2 regions of the Sulfitobacter sp. IGS-18 genome follow, and region 1 is predicted to be linked to the other one. Evidence: riboswitches for the same ligand, from Rfam matches in the RefSeq annotation. Region 1 holds a riboswitch; the other holds the start of a gene.
What was found. A riboswitch is a leader RNA that binds a small molecule or an ion and turns the genes downstream of it on or off. The one in region 1 is predicted to bind cobalamin.
Positions count from the first base shown of each region.

Region 2: another riboswitch for cobalamin. It lies ahead of ACWNZ3_RS04610 (ABC transporter substrate-binding protein); the one in region 1 lies ahead of ACWNZ3_RS01025 (CbtB domain-containing protein).

Region 1 is NZ_CM184556.1:216,168-224,180, reverse strand. Features, by position in the region: gene cobN (cobaltochelatase subunit CobN) at 1-893, opposite strand, end outside; gene cobW (cobalamin biosynthesis protein CobW) at 898-1,932, opposite strand; gene ACWNZ3_RS01040 (DUF1636 family protein) at 1,929-2,303, opposite strand; gene ACWNZ3_RS01035 (hypothetical protein) at 2,300-2,812, opposite strand; gene ACWNZ3_RS01030 (CbtA family protein) at 2,820-3,512, opposite strand; gene ACWNZ3_RS01025 (CbtB domain-containing protein) at 3,704-3,862, opposite strand; cobalamin riboswitch at 3,907-4,123, opposite strand; gene ACWNZ3_RS01020 (DMT family transporter) at 4,369-5,274, shown strand; gene pncB (nicotinate phosphoribosyltransferase) at 5,319-6,611, opposite strand; gene ACWNZ3_RS01010 (NYN domain-containing protein) at 6,690-7,361, shown strand; gene ACWNZ3_RS01005 (MarC family protein) at 7,454-8,013, shown strand, end outside.
Region 2 is NZ_CM184556.1:940,196-948,208, forward strand. Features, by position in the region: gene ACWNZ3_RS04585 (sensor histidine kinase N-terminal domain-containing protein) at 1-855, shown strand, start outside; gene ACWNZ3_RS04590 (class I SAM-dependent methyltransferase) at 1,002-1,778, opposite strand; gene ACWNZ3_RS04595 (pseudoazurin) at 1,775-2,200, opposite strand; gene ACWNZ3_RS04600 (ABC transporter ATP-binding protein) at 2,205-2,972, opposite strand; gene ACWNZ3_RS04605 (FecCD family ABC transporter permease) at 2,969-4,009, opposite strand; gene ACWNZ3_RS04610 (ABC transporter substrate-binding protein) at 4,006-5,016, opposite strand; cobalamin riboswitch at 5,188-5,382, opposite strand; gene ACWNZ3_RS04615 (ABC transporter substrate-binding protein) at 5,480-6,487, opposite strand; cobalamin riboswitch at 6,659-6,857, opposite strand; gene ACWNZ3_RS04620 (FAD-binding oxidoreductase) at 6,878-7,951, opposite strand; gene ACWNZ3_RS04625 (aromatic ring-hydroxylating oxygenase subunit alpha) at 7,956-8,013, opposite strand, start outside.

The DNA.
Region 1 (8,013 bases):
GCCCATTCCTTCTGACGGGCCGTCGACAGCGCAACCTGAAACACCGGGCAGCCGGGGCCATCCAGTGGTGTTGTGCCGTCCTCCCCCCGGCCGGAGAATGCCGTGGCGTTGACGATGGCACATGGGCCCAGCCGCGCCAGCGTCTGATCCAGAAAGGCGCGCCCGGTCTCGGCCTTCAGCGAGGGCACGAAAAGACCCACAGCCGTAAACCCCCGGTCGCGCAACGCCATGATCAGCGCATCCACCGGCGCGGTGTCGGCGGCAGTCAGGTAGCTGCGGTAGAAGGTGACAGCGACCACATCGCCGGTGACATCGGCAAAGGGGATGACGCCCTGTTCCGGATCATAGATCCCGCAGTCCGGCACCGTCTTGCTGCCCGGCACCGGGCCCGCATAGAAGCCGGCGGCCAGCGCAAGCTGCGCCAGCGCCGCCTGCGCCGCCACGGCACCCCCCGCGTCGCAGAGATGCGACAACCGCCGCAGGGTCGACACCGGCAGCGTCGAATAGCTGTCCAGCGCCGGGTCCTCGCGCCCGTCTGCGGGCAGCACCGCCAGCGCGATGTCGTTGCGCCGGGCGAAATCCTGCACCTGCATGATGCCATAGGGCCAGTAGTTCTCGCCCCCGATCAGCCGGATCAGGATGCCCCTGGCCCCGGTCAGCGTCTGTTCGACATAATTGTCCACCGACGCCGGGTGCCGCAGCGCCACAAGATTGCACAGTCGCAGCGTGGGCAGCTTGCCTTCCGGCCCGCCACCCCGGTGCCAGCCCGCCGCGAAGGCGCCGAGGTCACTGTCGGAGAACGAAAGCACCACCAGATCCGCAGGCGTCTGGCCCGGATCAAACGGGGTTTCGCTGTCCTCCAGCCCGTGGCTTTCGCGAAAGACGACGTGCATGGTGTCAGGCCCCCAGAACACCCCGGATGGCAGCGGCGTCGATGTGGTCGTGCTCCGCGATCACCACCAGGTGGCCCTGCCGCGCATCCGCGCCCCAGGGGCGGTCGAACTGCTGCCGCACCCGTGCGCCCACCGCCTGCACCAGCAGGCGCATCGGTTTGCCCGCCACCGCAACATAGCCCTTGACCCGCAGGATGTGCTGTTCGGTTGCCAGCCTTTCGATGGCCGCGACCAGCGCGTTCACATCCTCGACCTCGGGCATGGGCACCACAATGGTCTCGAAATCATCATGCTCGTGGTCATCCGCCCCGTCATGATGCGACGGGCGGGCCGCCAGATCGTCCTCGGCTGCGGCATTCAGGCCCAGCACCACCTTGGGGTCGATCACCCCTTCGGTCATCGGCAGGATGCGGATCGGGCGGGGGCTTTCCGCCTCGATGATCCGGCGCGCCGTGGCGAGCCCTTCCTCACCGGCCAGATCGGCCTTGGACATCAGGATGATATCCGCACAGGCAATCTGATCCTCGAATACCTCGGACAGCGGGGTCTCGTGATCCAGGCTGTCATCGGCCAGCCTCTGCGCATCCACCGCCGCCTCGTCAGGGGCGAAACGACCTGCCGCCACAGCTTCGGCATCGGCCAGGGCAATCACCCCGTCCACCGTGATCTTCGAACGGATCGCGGGCCAGTCGAAAGCCTTGAGCAGCGGTTTTGGCAGCGCCAGACCGGAGGTTTCGATCAGGATGTGATCGGGCCGCGTGGGCAGCGCCATCAGCGCCTCGATGGTGGGGATGAAATCATCCGCCACCGTGCAGCAGATACAGCCATTGGCCAATTCCACGATGTTCTCTGCCGGGCAATCGGGGATTGCACAGGATTTCAGGATGTCGCCATCCACCCCCACGGTCCCGAATTCGTTCACCAGAACAGCCAGCCGCCGCCCGCCCGAATTGGCCATCAGATGGCGGATCAGCGTGGTTTTGCCAGCGCCCAGAAACCCGGTGATCACGGTCACGGGAATTTTGCTCAGGTCATTCATTCGGCAGCCTCCAAAGGCAGGGTAAAGGGGGGAACACGCGCAAGGCTCTGCTTGCGGAAAATCACGGGGCGCTCGCGCCAGGGCACCAGCCCGTCGGCACTTGCGGCATAGGCGGCGGCACCGGCCAGGATATCGGGGGCATCCGCCGGGGTCAGACGGCCATAGACATAGGTCCATTTGCCCGGCTCCGACAGCGCCACCGCTGCCCCTTGCGAACAGGCGGACAGACAGGCCACCCCGACGATCTCGACCGCGTCAGGTGCCCCCGCTTCGGTCAATGCGCTGTGCAGCAGCGCGCCGGGCCGGGGTGCATCCTCTTCCAGCACCTCACCCGCGCGGCAGGTGGTGCAGACATAAAGCGTTGCGGTCATTCCACCTCCACCACGGCCCGGGACGTTACCGGCGTGCCCTCCACCTCCAGCGGATGATGATCGTTGCTGTTCAGCGTCACCTCGATCTCTACCTGGCCTTTGGGCAGGCCATCCAGATGCATCCAGGGGCCATAGATCCGGGCCAGCTTGACGCCGTTTGCATAGACATGCGCATGGCCCTGCCCTGGTTGATGGGGCAGGCTGGCGTTCTGCGGCGAAAACTCGAAATTCTCGACCATGACATGCAGGTTATAGCCCGCCATCGGGTCCGGGCTGACCATGATCTGAACCTCGGGCGCGGCATCCGCCGCGACCGCAATCGGCGTCTCGTGCATCCTGGCATGATCCATCCCGCCGGCAGTCATGCCCCCGTGATCCATCCCGCCATGCTGGGCCGCATCCCCATGATCATGCCCGTCAAAAGTGATCCCGTTGCCCGCCGCAAAGGCAAAGCCGAGACCGCCTCCAAAGACAAGGCCGATGACGAAAAGCGCAAGCGTTCTGCCCATCACACCCTCACGCCGCCTGGGCGGCATGCTCCCCTTCGCGCTGCCAGAAATAGCCCGCAAAGCACCCGAGCAACACCCAGGCCGCCAGACCGACGCCGAGCGCACGCGCCGCGAACAGCGCGCCGATCTCGGTCGGGACAGGACCGGTAAAGGTCTCGGGCTCCGGCGCGCCGATCAGATGCGGTGCGGCCAGCAACAGCGCCGCCGCACTCCAGGCCGCCCAGTTCTGGCCAAAGGCCAGCAGCCAGAGCGCCACACAGGCCGCAATCGCCGTCGCAAACCACCAGACCTGCCGCAGGGCCACATCGGCCGCAGCCACACCGGGCACTTCCGGGGCAAGGGTAAATCCGGGGGCCAGATGAAAGGCCACGAAACCGGCCACGCCCCACAGGATACCCCAGCGCCCGTCGATCCGCGCACCGCGGTCCTCGCCAAAGCTCATGGCCGCAACCAGGATCAGCGCATAACCGGTATAGGTCAGCATGGTGAAAATCACGCTCAACCCGTCACGCATCAGGTCGAAACCGGGCAAGGCGGGATGGGCGCTGACCGCCTCTGCGCCGAAATGGACCAGCTCCCCGCTTTCATAAAGCTCCGCATGCAGCAGCACAGGCTGCACAAATACCAGTTGCAGCAGGCCGATGATCGCACCCGCCAAGGCCCCTGCAAAAAGGGCGGAAACCAAAAACCGTGAAGTCATAACGAGATCCTCTTGCTTTCATGGCAACGCGCCGGCACCGACACCAATCAACGCAAACACGCCGCCGAAAATCGGCAGCGCCTCAAGCTGATAAAGGTCTTTGACCGGAACGCGCTGCGTTGTTCACCAGGGGAACCGGGTCACCGCCTGCTTTGACGCGGCTCAGACCTGGTCCCGATGGCCCAATGGGGTCAGTGGCAGGGGAAACCTGTGGCATGGCGCACATCATGCGCGGCATCATGCAACGCGGCGGCCTGAACGTGCCCGGTCAGCGTGATCAGGGCAAGGCCCAGAACGGCGGCAAAGATCGCGGGAACAAAGCGGCTGGCGGTCTGCGACTTGGCAGTCATTGTAGTCATGGTCTTCTCCTTGCCGTCACACCCGACGACCTGTTTCAAGTTTCTCACGCCTGGCAGGTCTCCTGGCTCACGGGTCGATGCCTTTGCCCGCCTTCCCCGACCGAATGGTCAAGTGGCACGTTGGGCACAGACTCTCCGCTTACAGTCGCGGGGGCGGCTTCCGTTTCAGGCTGTGCGGCCCTTACGGAATTCCCTGTTCGGTTCCACACCCAAAGGGGCGCTTGCGGGAACACCAAGCAAGCCCAATGTTGCACTTCGGCCCAGCCAAGGCAAGGCTCATTCACGACAACTCATGCGCCGAATGCGCTTGCCCGCAGCAACGCCTTGCGCTGTCTGGAAACGCCGGCCCCGGTGCACAATCCCCGGTACTCCGGCCCCGGATCGGGTGGTGGCCTGGCCGCACCCGACCATGACGTTTCAATTTCCTCTGGCCCTGCTCTGCCCTGCGGCCCATAACAGGCGGACAACCCTCCCCCTCTGACAGGAGCCTTCGCCGCGTGAGCCGAACCACCCTCGCGATTCTCTATTCGCTGTTTGCGATCCTGTTGTTCGATGGCATGGGGCTGATCATCAAACACCTCTCCGGCAGCTACGGGGCCGCCGAACTTTCGGCCTACCGCAACCTGGTGGGGCTGATCCCGGCACTTCTGGTCCTCTGGACCTCCCGGGACTGGCACGCCAAAGGGCGCAGCCTGCACATGCGGCAATGGAAACTGGCCCTGCTGCGCGGGCTGATCCTGACCTTCGCGCAATATTTCTTTTACCTGTCGCTGGGCATCCTGACCTTTGCCACCGCCTCCACCATCTCCTATTCCAACGCAGTCTTTGTCACCGCACTTGCCGTGCCCCTGCTGGGCGAAAAGGTCGGGCTGGTGCGCTGGGCCGCGGTGCTGGTCGGCTTTGCCGGGGTGGTGATGATCGTGGGACCGGGCCGGGACAGCTTTTCACTGGCGGCCCTGCTGCCGCTGGGCGCGGCGCTCTGTTATGCGCTGACCGCCGTCACCGCCCGGATGATGGACGACGGCCCGCCAACAGCCCTGATCAACCTGTATTCCACCGGCGTCGCGACCCTGGGTGCGCTGGTGCTGACGCTGGCCACGGGCGGTTTCACGCCAATGCAGGACAGCACGGACCTGCTGTGGATTGTGGCGATGGGCGGGCTCGGCGGATTTGCCGTGCTGGTGCTGGTGACGGCCTACCGTATGACTGAACAGAGCAACCTTGCCCCGTTCGGCTATTTCGGCATCCCGCTGGCCTTTGTCCTGGGCTGGCTGTTCTACGGCGAAGCGCCCTGGTCCGAGTTGTTCCCCGGCGCGCTGCTGCTGGCAGGTGGCGGATTGCTGATCATCTGGCGGGAACGGCAGATGAACGCGGCTGGTCGCGAGGTGACCACGCCAAAGTAGACACCCGTGCTCTGCCCCCATCGGCCGGGGCCGTTGCGCGCGTTCTAGACCACAACCTCCTGACGGTCCTGCGCGCCAACCCCGAACACCCGCTTGTAGCGCTCGATCTCTTCGGCCGGGCCCATTGCCTTGTTGGGATTGTCCGACAGCTTCACCGTCGGCCTGCCATTGGCCGCCACGGCCTTGCACACCAGCGAGAAAGGGGCCAGCGCATCATCTTTCACCAGGCCCCTGAAATCATTGGTCAGCAATGTGCCCCAACCGAAGGAGACATTCACCTTTCCGGCGAATTTTCCATGCAGTTCCCGTATCTTGTCCACATCCAGACCATCGCTGAAGATCACCCGCTTCTGGGTCGGATCCTCACCCCGCGACTTCCACCAGTCGATGGCAATCTGCGCGGCCTTGACCGGGTCGCCGCTGTCCACGCGAATGCCTGTCCAGCCGGCAAGCCAGTCCGGCGCATTGTCGAGGAAACCCTTGGTGCCATAGGTGTCCGGCAGGATGATCCGCAGGTTCCCGTCATGCTCTTCGTGCCAGTCCGACAGCACCTCGTAGGGGGCCTGTGCCAGCGCGGCATCATCCTCGGCCAATGCGGCGTAAACCATTGGCAACTCATGCGCATTTGTCCCGATCGCCTCCAGCTCGCGGCTCATCGCGATCTTGCAGTTCGAGGTCCCGGTAAAGGCCTTGCCCAGGCCTTCCTGCATCGCCTGTACGCACCAGTCCTGCCAGAGGTAGCTGTGCCGCCTGCGGGTGCCGAAATCGGCCACGGAGAGGTCGGGGATCTCGCGCAGGACAGCGATCTTTTCCCAGACACGGGTCATCGCGCGGGCATAGAGCACCTGCAGTTCGAAGCGGCCCATCGTGTCCAGCACGGCCCGGCCCCGCAGTTCCATCAGCACCGCCAGCGCGGGAATTTCCCACAGCATGACCTCGTGCCATTTGCCTTCGAAGGTCAGCTCATATTGGTCGCCGCGCCGCTCCAGGTGGTAGGGCGGCAGGCGCAGCCCCTCGAACCATTCCATGAAATCGGGCCGGAACATCTGACGCTTGCCGTAAAAGGTATTGCCCCGCAGCCAGGTGCTTTCGCCCCGGCTGAGGCTGAGCGAGCGGATATGGTCCAGCTGCTCGCGCAGCTCGCCCTCGTCGATCAGCTTGGCCAGGGGCACGTGGTCAGACCGGTTGATCAGCGAGAACGTGACCTCGGTATCCGGTTTGTTGCGGAAAATGGATTGACACATCAACAGCTTGTAGAAATCCATGTCGATCAGGGACCGGACGATCGGGTCGATCTTCCACTTGTGATTCCAGACGCGGGTTGCGATATCGACCATCAGTTATTCCTCAGAACTTCCGCACCCTTGTGGCAAAGACTGCAGGACAGGGGCAAGGCTAAAGGTTAGGATTGAACCATGGATGTGCTTGCAAGCCTCACACCATTGCAGATCCTGACCCCCGTTGTCCTGGCGCTGGCCGCCTTTGGCTATGTCCGCTGCCTGGCCACAGCGCTTTGGCAGACCTTGCTGGGCACAGCCGCGCTGGCGGCGCTTTTGTCGCTGTCCTATCCGTTCATTGCGGCAAATGCATGGGGCTGGGGCGGTGCCGCCGTGCTGGTGCTGGGTGCCGTTGCCCTGTCTCGGCTGGGCCGCCCGCCCGCACCTGCCGCCCCGCCCGGCGAAACTGTCGCCGCCAGTGACCGCAAGGACATCGTGATCGACGGCACCAATGTCCTCTACTGGGATGGCGAGGTGGCGGAACTGGCCAGCCTGCGGCTGGTCGTCAGCGCCCTGCTGAAACGCAAATATGCACCGGTTGTCTTTCTTGATGCCTCATCACGGCACCACCTGAAGGACAAGAGCCTGACGGAAAAGGATTTTGCCAAGGCACTGGGCCTGCCGCAAAACCGGGTGATGGTCTGCCCCGCCGGGACGGAAGCGGATGCTTTCCTGCTGAAATACGCCAGGGAAAACAACATGCCCGTGGTGTCCAACGACCAGTTCAGGGACCGGGCGCAGATTGCAGGCAAACTGCGCCTTGTCCGGGGCATCTTTGCCAAGGGAAAGCCAATCTTCGAAGGCCTTTAGCCTTAACGGATCGCTTTGGCGTTTCACCCGCCGTTCAATCCAGATAATGTAGGGCAACGCCCAGCATTCAGCCCCGAAAGATAGCCGCCCCGATGGACTGGCAGAACCTGATCCGTGAATTCATTACGCTGGTGGTGGTCATCGACCCCATCGGAAGCATTCCGATATTCCTCTATGCGACTGCCCATGTTCCCAAGCAGTTGCACCGCAGTTTCGCCTTGCGGGCGGTGCTTGTGGCCGGGGCCGTGTTGCTGGCCTTTCTCATTGGCGGCCAGTTCCTGCTGGAATCCCTGGGGTTACGGCTGGGATCATTCCAGGTCGCGGGCGGGATGGTCCTGTTCCTCTTTGCCATGACCATGATCTTTGGCGACAGCAAACCCGAAAAGGAGGTCGCAAGCGCCGAACGCGATCACCTGGCAGGTGCGGTTTTTCCTCTGGCGATGCCCTCGATCGCCTCCCCCGGTGCCATGCTGGCGATCGTGATCCTGACCGACAATCATACCAACCCCGTGGTCGATCAGGCGATCACCGGCGGGTTGCTGGTGCTCGTGCTGCTGCTGACACTGGTGCTTTTGCTGCTGGCCTCTCGGATTGGCCGTCTGATCGGCACCACCGGGTCAAGCGTGATCAGCCGGGTCATGGGCATTGTCCT
Region 2 (8,013 bases), 720 kb from region 1:
GTCGCCCTTGGCCTGCGCCCGCTGCTGGATCTGGAAATGGCCATTGCCCGCCGGACCCCCACCGACCTGGAGCCGATCCGCCGTCCGGTGCCGATAGAGGCGCGCAAGCTTGTCGAAACGCTGAACACCCTGCTGGACCGGGTCTCTCGCCGGATCAGCTCGAAGGATGAATTCATCTCCAACGCCGCACATCAGTTGCGAAACCCTGTTGCCGGTGTGCTCGCCCTGGCCGAGGCGGTGCAGAACGCCCCGAGCCGCGAATCCGCCATCGCGCGCAGCGCCGAACTGGTCGATGCCGCCCGTGAAGCGAGCAGCCTGACAAACCAGCTATTGTCCTTTGAGCGGGCGAGCGGCACAGATGTTGACCGCTCCGGCACCCGGATCGACCTGCGCGACCTGCTGAGCCAGATCACCGAACGCTTCAAGGCCCAGATTGCGCCGAGGCAAGTGGATCTGACCCTCGCGCTTCCCGACAGGGCGGTCGTGATCAAGGGCGACGAATTCATGCTGCAGGAAGCCTTTTTGAACCTGTTGACGAATGCCGTGGTGCACGGCGGCCCCGACATGTCGGCCATCGCGGTCAACCTGGCCAGGGAAGGCGAGATGGCCGTGATCGAGGTGAAGGACAACGGCGTCGGCATCCCGCGCGAAAAATTCGTCGAAGCGGTCAGCCGTTTCGGTCAGGCCAATGGCGGCCCGGGCAGCGGGCTGGGCCTGCCCATCGCGGCGCGGGTGATGGAAAACCACGGTGGGTCGCTCAGGCTGCTCGACATATCGGAGGGGACGGCTGTGCTGCTCGCGCTTCCTTTGGATGAAGGGGACCTGCCGCACGACAGCCGCCGCAGAAGCGACTGACGATACAGCGTCCCGCCTTTAACCTGATACACGCCGTATCGCCGATGTCCCGAGAGAGCGGCAGGGTATCGGCGATTCAAGTTCAAGGCCGCGCGCTTTACCCGGTTGCGCCAGAGCGCCCCGATGATTTTGACCGCTGGGATAAATCAGGCGATCGGCGGTTTTTCGGCCAGCAGGATGAACCTTTCGTAAAGCCGGGTCCGCAGGTTGTTGCGCAACCCGGTGGTCTGCCGCTGCGCCCGCGCAATCGGCGCATGGGAGAGTTGCCGGATTGGCGAGAACCCGGCCGCCTCCAGCATGGGCGCCAGCCGTTCGGCCCTCAGCCCCCCAGCAAAGGGCAGACGCCGCATGATCGCGCGATGCTGTTCGCCCACCGCCCCGTCAATATGTGGCTCGGGTGAAATCCTGTTCCACAGCGCCAGAACCCGGGCGGCCACCCGCCCGGCAAGCGGCAGGTTCGCCCAGTCACCGTCATAGATCAGCAGCCGTCCGCCGGGGCGCAGAATGCGGTACCAATCGGCAAAGGCGGCCTCCGGCTCGACCAATGTCCAGACCAGATGGCGGCAAAGCACGGCGTCATAGCTGTTGTCAGGCTCCAGCGTGCGTGTGGCATCGGCATGAAGGAACCGCAAACGTGGCTTGCCTGCGTGTTTTTCGCGCGCCCGGGCCAGCATGGCTTCGGAAAAATCAAGCGCGGTGACGTCATGGCCCTGATCATGGATCAGCCTGGTGACCTCGCCCGTGCCACAGGCCAGCTCAAGCACACGCCTGGGCGCCGGTCCCAGATGTTCGCGCATCGGGGATGCCCAGGCCGCCGCTTCCGCGCCCGGCTCGATGCGGTGCCCAAAGGACATATCAAAGGTTGCAGCGCGCCGGGACCAATGGGCGCGGATTTCCTCGGTCAGATCGTGGTTCAGGGTCATTCGGTTTCCCGGGTAAGGATGTCGGTGAAACGATCTTTGGCGCGGCGCGGAAGATCGGCTGGAAAATCGGCTTGGGGAATGTCTCCGACCTGAATCAACATGACCATTCCCATCGCGAAATGCGGCGAGCATTTGATTCCGTAGCTGCCCGGCACTGTCAATGTCACGGTGAACTCTTCGTTGATCTGGCTTTTGAACGGCGCGGCACCCTGCGGCAGCATCCCGTCGATGATCGCGGCATTATGCCCCGATTGCACCGGGATGAAACGCACCGCGTCGCCGGGGGCGATTTTCAGAAATTCCGGTTCATAGATCATCGCCCCCTGGTCGTTGCGTGTGTACATCTGCACCTCATGCGTTTCGGCAAGGGCCACCGAGGGGGGCAGGGCGGACAGGATCGTCAGCAGCGCAATATGCTTCATCGGTTCACACCTCGTGACATAGAAAGCGAAAGACAGTTGCATTGTCGGCGGGGTCGCGGAGCCGGGTGGCCTGAACGCGAAAGATCGAGGCCAGCCGCGCGGTGCTCAGCACCTCATCGGGCGGCCCGCAGGCGACCATTCGCCCGTTGTCCATCACCGCCAGGCGGTCACAGCCCATCGCCTGGTTGAGATCATGCAGCGCCATGACCACCGTCACCGGCAGATTGGCCACCAGCCGCAGCAGCGACAGCTGGTGGTGGATATCAAGATGGTTGGTCGGCTCATCCAGGATCAGGATGCGCGGCCGCTGCGCCAGTGCCCGTGCGATCTGGACCCGCTGGCGTTCACCGCCCGACAGCGTGGCCCAGCGGTGCCCTGCCATCTGGGCCATGCCCACGGCCTCCAGCGCATCGGTCACGATGGCCCGGTCCTGCGCACCGAAAGGGGCCAGCGCCGACAGCCAGGGCGTGCGCCCCAACTCGACCACATCGCGCACCAAAAGTGCCTCTGAGGTTTCGGCGATCTGTTCCACAACCGCAATCTTTTGGGCGATGTCGCGCCTGCTGAGCGTGGTCAGGGGCGCGCCCTCCAGCAGCACGGTGCCGGTGCGGCGCGTCAGCAGTCCCGCCAAAAGACGCAGCAGCGTGGATTTGCCGGAACCGTTCGGGCCGATCAGGCCAAGCGTCTCACCCGGCGCAACCTCAAGCGAGACGTCCTCGACAATGGGCCGCGACCCTGCCGCCCAGCCAAGCGATTTTGCCTCCAGCCTCATGACCATCTCCTGTTGCGCACAAGGATCAGCGCAAAGCCCGGTGCGCCAACCAGCGCCGTGACCACACCAATCGGGACAACCTGACCGGGGATCAGCATGCGCGAGGCGATATCCGCCACGATCAGAAACACCGCCCCCGCCAGGGCCGAAGCAGGCACCAGCCGCGCGTGCCGGGGGCCGACGACAAAGCGCATGGCATGGGGGATCACAAGGCCCACGAAACCGATGGAGCCGACCAGGCTGACCATGGTGGCGGTCATCAGGGTCACGGCACCGATCAGCATGATCTGCACCCGACGCACCGCGATGCCAAGCGAGGCCGCCGAGGAGACCCCGAAGGAAAACGCATCCATCGCGCGGGCAAACCACAGGCAGATCAGAAAGCCGACCGCCGTGACGGGGGCCGCCAGCATCACATCGGGCCAGCGCACCCCCGACAGGTTGCCCAGCAGCCAGAACATGATGCCGCGCGCCTGTTCGGCATTTGCCGATTTGGCGATCAGAAAGGATGTGAGCGCGTTGAAAAGCTGCGAACCGGCGATGCCCGCAAGCACCAGCTGCGCCGAACCGCCACCCGCCGCGCGCGCCAGCATTGCCACCACGGCAAAGGCCAGCGTCGCCCCGACAAAGGCCCCGCCCGAGATGCCGAGCAGACCGCCGCCAACGCCCAGAATGGTGACCGCAACCGCACCGGCTCCGGCCCCTGCGGACACGCCCAACAAATAGGGATCGGCCAGCGCATTGCGCACCAATGCCTGCAGAACGACACCTGACAGGGCAAGCCCCGCACCACAGGCGGCAGCCAGAAGGGTGCGCGGCAGCCGGTAGCTCCAGATGATCCCGGCGTCGATGGGGTCCACAATCAGCCCGGCGTCCCAGATGTTATTGGCAAAGACCGCCGCCACCGTCGCAAGCGGCAGCGGCGTCTCGCCAATGACGACACCGCCCAGAACGGCCAGCATCAATATGGCCGCCCCCTGCGCGACCCGCAGCCCATATGTGCGCCGCAAAACGCGGGGGGCAGCCAGATCACTCATTGAAGATCAAACTCCGGCAGGGCCTCGGCCAAAGTCTCAAGCGCTGTGACATTGCGGATCGAGGGGTCCATCGAATGCGCGTTCAGGATCACGATGCGGTCATTCCTGACTGCGTCCATCTGGCTGGTCACCGGATCGCTGCGCAGGAATTCCAGCTTTTTCTCCACATCATCCGCCTCGAAACGGCGCCGGTCCATTTCGGCGACGACGATGACCGAAGGATTGGCGCGGGCGATGCTTTCCCAACTGACAACCGGCCATTCCTCGTCGCTTTGTACGACATTGCGCAGCCCGAGCTTGTCCATCATGTAACCCGGAGGTCCCTTGCGGCCCGCGACATAGGGGTCGATGTCCATCTCGGCGGAGGAGAACCAGAACACGGCCGAAGCATCCTCAAGATCCAGCGCCGCCGCCTGTTCGATGGCCGCCGCTTCGCGGGCTTTCAGATCGGCGACCAGAGCCGCGCCTTTTTCGGACACGTCAAAGATCTGTGCCAACTGGGTGACACCGGCATAGATGCTGTCCATTTCGAACATGGCCAGACGGGTGCCGTCCGATCCGGTGCTGTTGTCCTTGGCCCAGCAATCGGCGGGCAGCACGAAGGTCGGGATGCCAAGGTCGGCAAACTGATCGCGGGTGGCCACGATGCCCTGCGGGCCGATGTGCCATTCATATTGCACGACAACCACATCGGGGCGCTTCTCGACCACGGATTCAAAGCTGGGGTCATTGTCGGCCAGACGTTCAATGCCAGCGTTCAATTCGGTGAACTCCGGCAACACTTCGGTGAACCACACCGACGTTCCGGCAACCCTGTCGCCAAGCCCCAGCCCATACATCAGTTCGGTTCCGGCCTGACCGACAGTCACCGCCGTTTCAGGGGCCGCGTCAAAGGTGACGTCGACGCCGCAATTCTCGATCGTCAGGGGATAGGCCGTCTGGGCCTGCGCCACCGGCGCGAAACAGACCGCGCCCAGCAGGGCCGCCCTTAGTTTCTTGTGGTACATCCTATGTCTCCGGAGTGTGATGCGCCCGGAGACAAAGAGGGTATGGCGAACCCATGGCTGGCCTGCATGGCAACCGGGGCGGCTGACATCTGCAGGCTGGCGATGGAGGGTGCGTGGGAGCACCGCTGGACAAAGTTCATTCGACACCTCCCCGGACTCCCCGCCCGGGCCGCGTTACGTTTGCTGTCGGCAGGTCTCCTGACTGGCGGGTCGTCACGGCAGCGGCCTTCCCATGGCACGGGGCCACAGTGGCATGATCGCTGCACGCTCATCGCCTACAGTTGCGGGGGCAGTTCCGGTTCACCGGCGGACCGGTGGCGGATTCCCTTTTGATTCCTTGCGGAAACCGACAGGCGTTGTTCTAGCCAGCAATTTCCGCAGCCGCAATCGCCGATCTCGGGCCGCTCAACCACAGCCCGGAGCGCGACGGGTCGCAGCTGCGCGGCAGGGGCGGCGGCACAGGTCATTTCAGGCCCTGCGCCTCCATCGCTTCGGCCAGTGCCTCAAGCCCGTCGATGATCCGGGTCGAAGGGTTCAGCGTCATCGCGTCCATCGGCAGCACCCGGCCCTCGCTGACCGCCTCCATCAGGCTGGCCACCGGATCGCCGGTCAGGAACGCCATCTTGGCCTCGGTCGAATCCATCGGATAGCGGCGGCGGCTCATGTCGGCGATGGCGATGATCGTCGGGTTCTTCCGGGCGATGGTCTCCCAGCTCACGGTCGGCCAGTCCTCGAAACTGTCGATGATGTTGGTCATCCCGAGTTGCCGGGCCATGTAGCCCGGTGCGCCGTTCTGCCCGGCGACATAGGGGTCGGCCTCCGTGGTTGCCGACGAGAACCAGAAGACGACGCTGACATCCCCGGAGACCGCGCCGACCCTTGCCTTTGCCGCTGCTTCACGCTTGCGCAGATCCGCGATCAGCGCCGCGCCCCGGTCCTGGACGTCAAAGATCTCGGCCAGCTCGGCAATGTCACGATAAACGAGGTCCATCTCGAAGGGCACCGGGCGCGGGCCGTCCGAGGTTTCCATCTGCGGCCGGTCGGCACAATCCGAGGGCAGGTTGTAGGCCGGAATGCCGAGGTCCGCGAATTGCTGACGCGTGCCGACGGACCCCTTTATCCCGATGTAATATTGCAGGTCAGTCGTCACCAGGTCGGGGCGGCGTTCGATCACCGCCTCGAAGGAGGGGTTGTTGTTGTCCAGCCTTTCGATCCCGGCATCCACTTGCGCGAACTGCGGCAGCACCGGACTGCGCCAGACCGAGGTCGCCCTGACCCGGTCGGCCAGCCCCAGCTGATACAGGATATCGGTGCCCCGCTGGCCAAGCGAAACCACAGTCTCGGGGGCCTTCGGGAACACCAGTTCTATGCCGCAGTTGTCGATGGTCAGCGGATAGTCGGTTTTGGCCAATGCCGGCAGCGCCAGCACCATTGCCGTCAGGGCGGCGCCGCTCAGGGATTTGAGGGACATATGTGATCTCCGGTTGATGAAGCGACCGGAGACAGGAAGGGATTGCCGACCTCGGACGGCAACACGGCGCCGGCCGCGAGGGCCGGAGCATTGTTGCAGTTACCGGAAACCCCGAAAGGCCCCGTTGAGGAAAACGTCATATGGCACCTCCCCGGACACCCCGCCCGGACCGCGTTGCTGTTGCATGTCGGCAGGTCTCCTGACTGACGGGTCGCTGTGCTTGGCTGCCTTCCCATGGTCCTTGGACCACAGTGGCATTTATGGCTTGGCACTCGCCGTCTACAGTTGCGGGGGCAGTTCCGGTTCACCGCTTGCGCGGTGGCGGATTCCCTTTTGATTCCTTTCGGAAACCGACAGAAACTGGTTAACCTCTCGTTCTGGTGAATACAATCACACCTCGACGGTGACCTTGCCGATCGGGTTCGAACAGCAGGCCAGGATATAACCCTCCGCGATATCATCCTCCGAGATGCCGCCGTTATGGACCATGTGAACATCGCCCTCGGTCTTGCGGATCTTGCAGGTGCCGCAGATGCCAAAGGTGCAGCCCGACGGGATGTTGAGCCCGCTGGCCTTGGCCGCCGCCAGGACGGTGTCGGTCTGTGCGACCCTGGCAGTGACGCCCGAGGTGGCAAAGGTGATCTCGGCGCTGGTATCCTCGTCCGGCACGATGTCGTCCAGCGCGGGGGCCTCGGCCTCGTTCGGGGTGGGGGCCTGGAAATTCTCCTGGTGGTAGCGATCCATGTCATAGCCAAGACCCTGAAGCGCCTCGCGCACGGTCTGCATGAAGGGCTCGGGCCCACAGCAAAAGACTTCGCGCTCCAGATAATCGGGGGCCATGAGGCCCAGCATCAGCTGGTTGATCTGGCCGCGATAGCCGGTCCAGGGCGCAAAACGGTCGGCCGCCTTGACGATCCAGTGCAGGTCGATGCCCGGCACCCGGCTGGCCATGTGCTCCAGCCGCTGGCGAAAGATGATCTCGGACGGGCGGCGCGCGCAGTTCACAAAGACGATGTCAGGCTCGGTGCCCAGATCGAACATCCAGGTGGTCATCGACATCATCGGCGTGATGCCGGACCCGGCCGAGATGAACAGGTATTTGTCTGACGGGAAATCGGTATGGGTGAACCAGCCCGCCGGTCCCGTCACCTTCAGCCGCATGCCGGGTTCCAGGTGATCCAGCATCCAGCGTGTGCCGATGCTGTCAGCCTGCGCCTTGACGGTGATCGAGATCGACCGCGGCCGCGAGGGCGAGGAGGAAATCGTATAGGTCCGGTGCACGGTGCCGCCGGGCACCGGCAGTTCCAGCGTCAGGAACTGACCCGGCTTGAAGTCGAACAGCGCCCCCGAGGGCGCGCGAAAGGTGAATGTGGCGGTATTGGCCAGTTCGGGGATGACTGACACGCATTCCAGCGGTTCATCGTCCTGCCAGAAGATATTGGACGGATGGGCGATATCTTTCATCGTGTTACTCCGCCGCCATCTGGGTCGGGGTCAGCCGCCGCGACATCGTGTTGCAATACCAG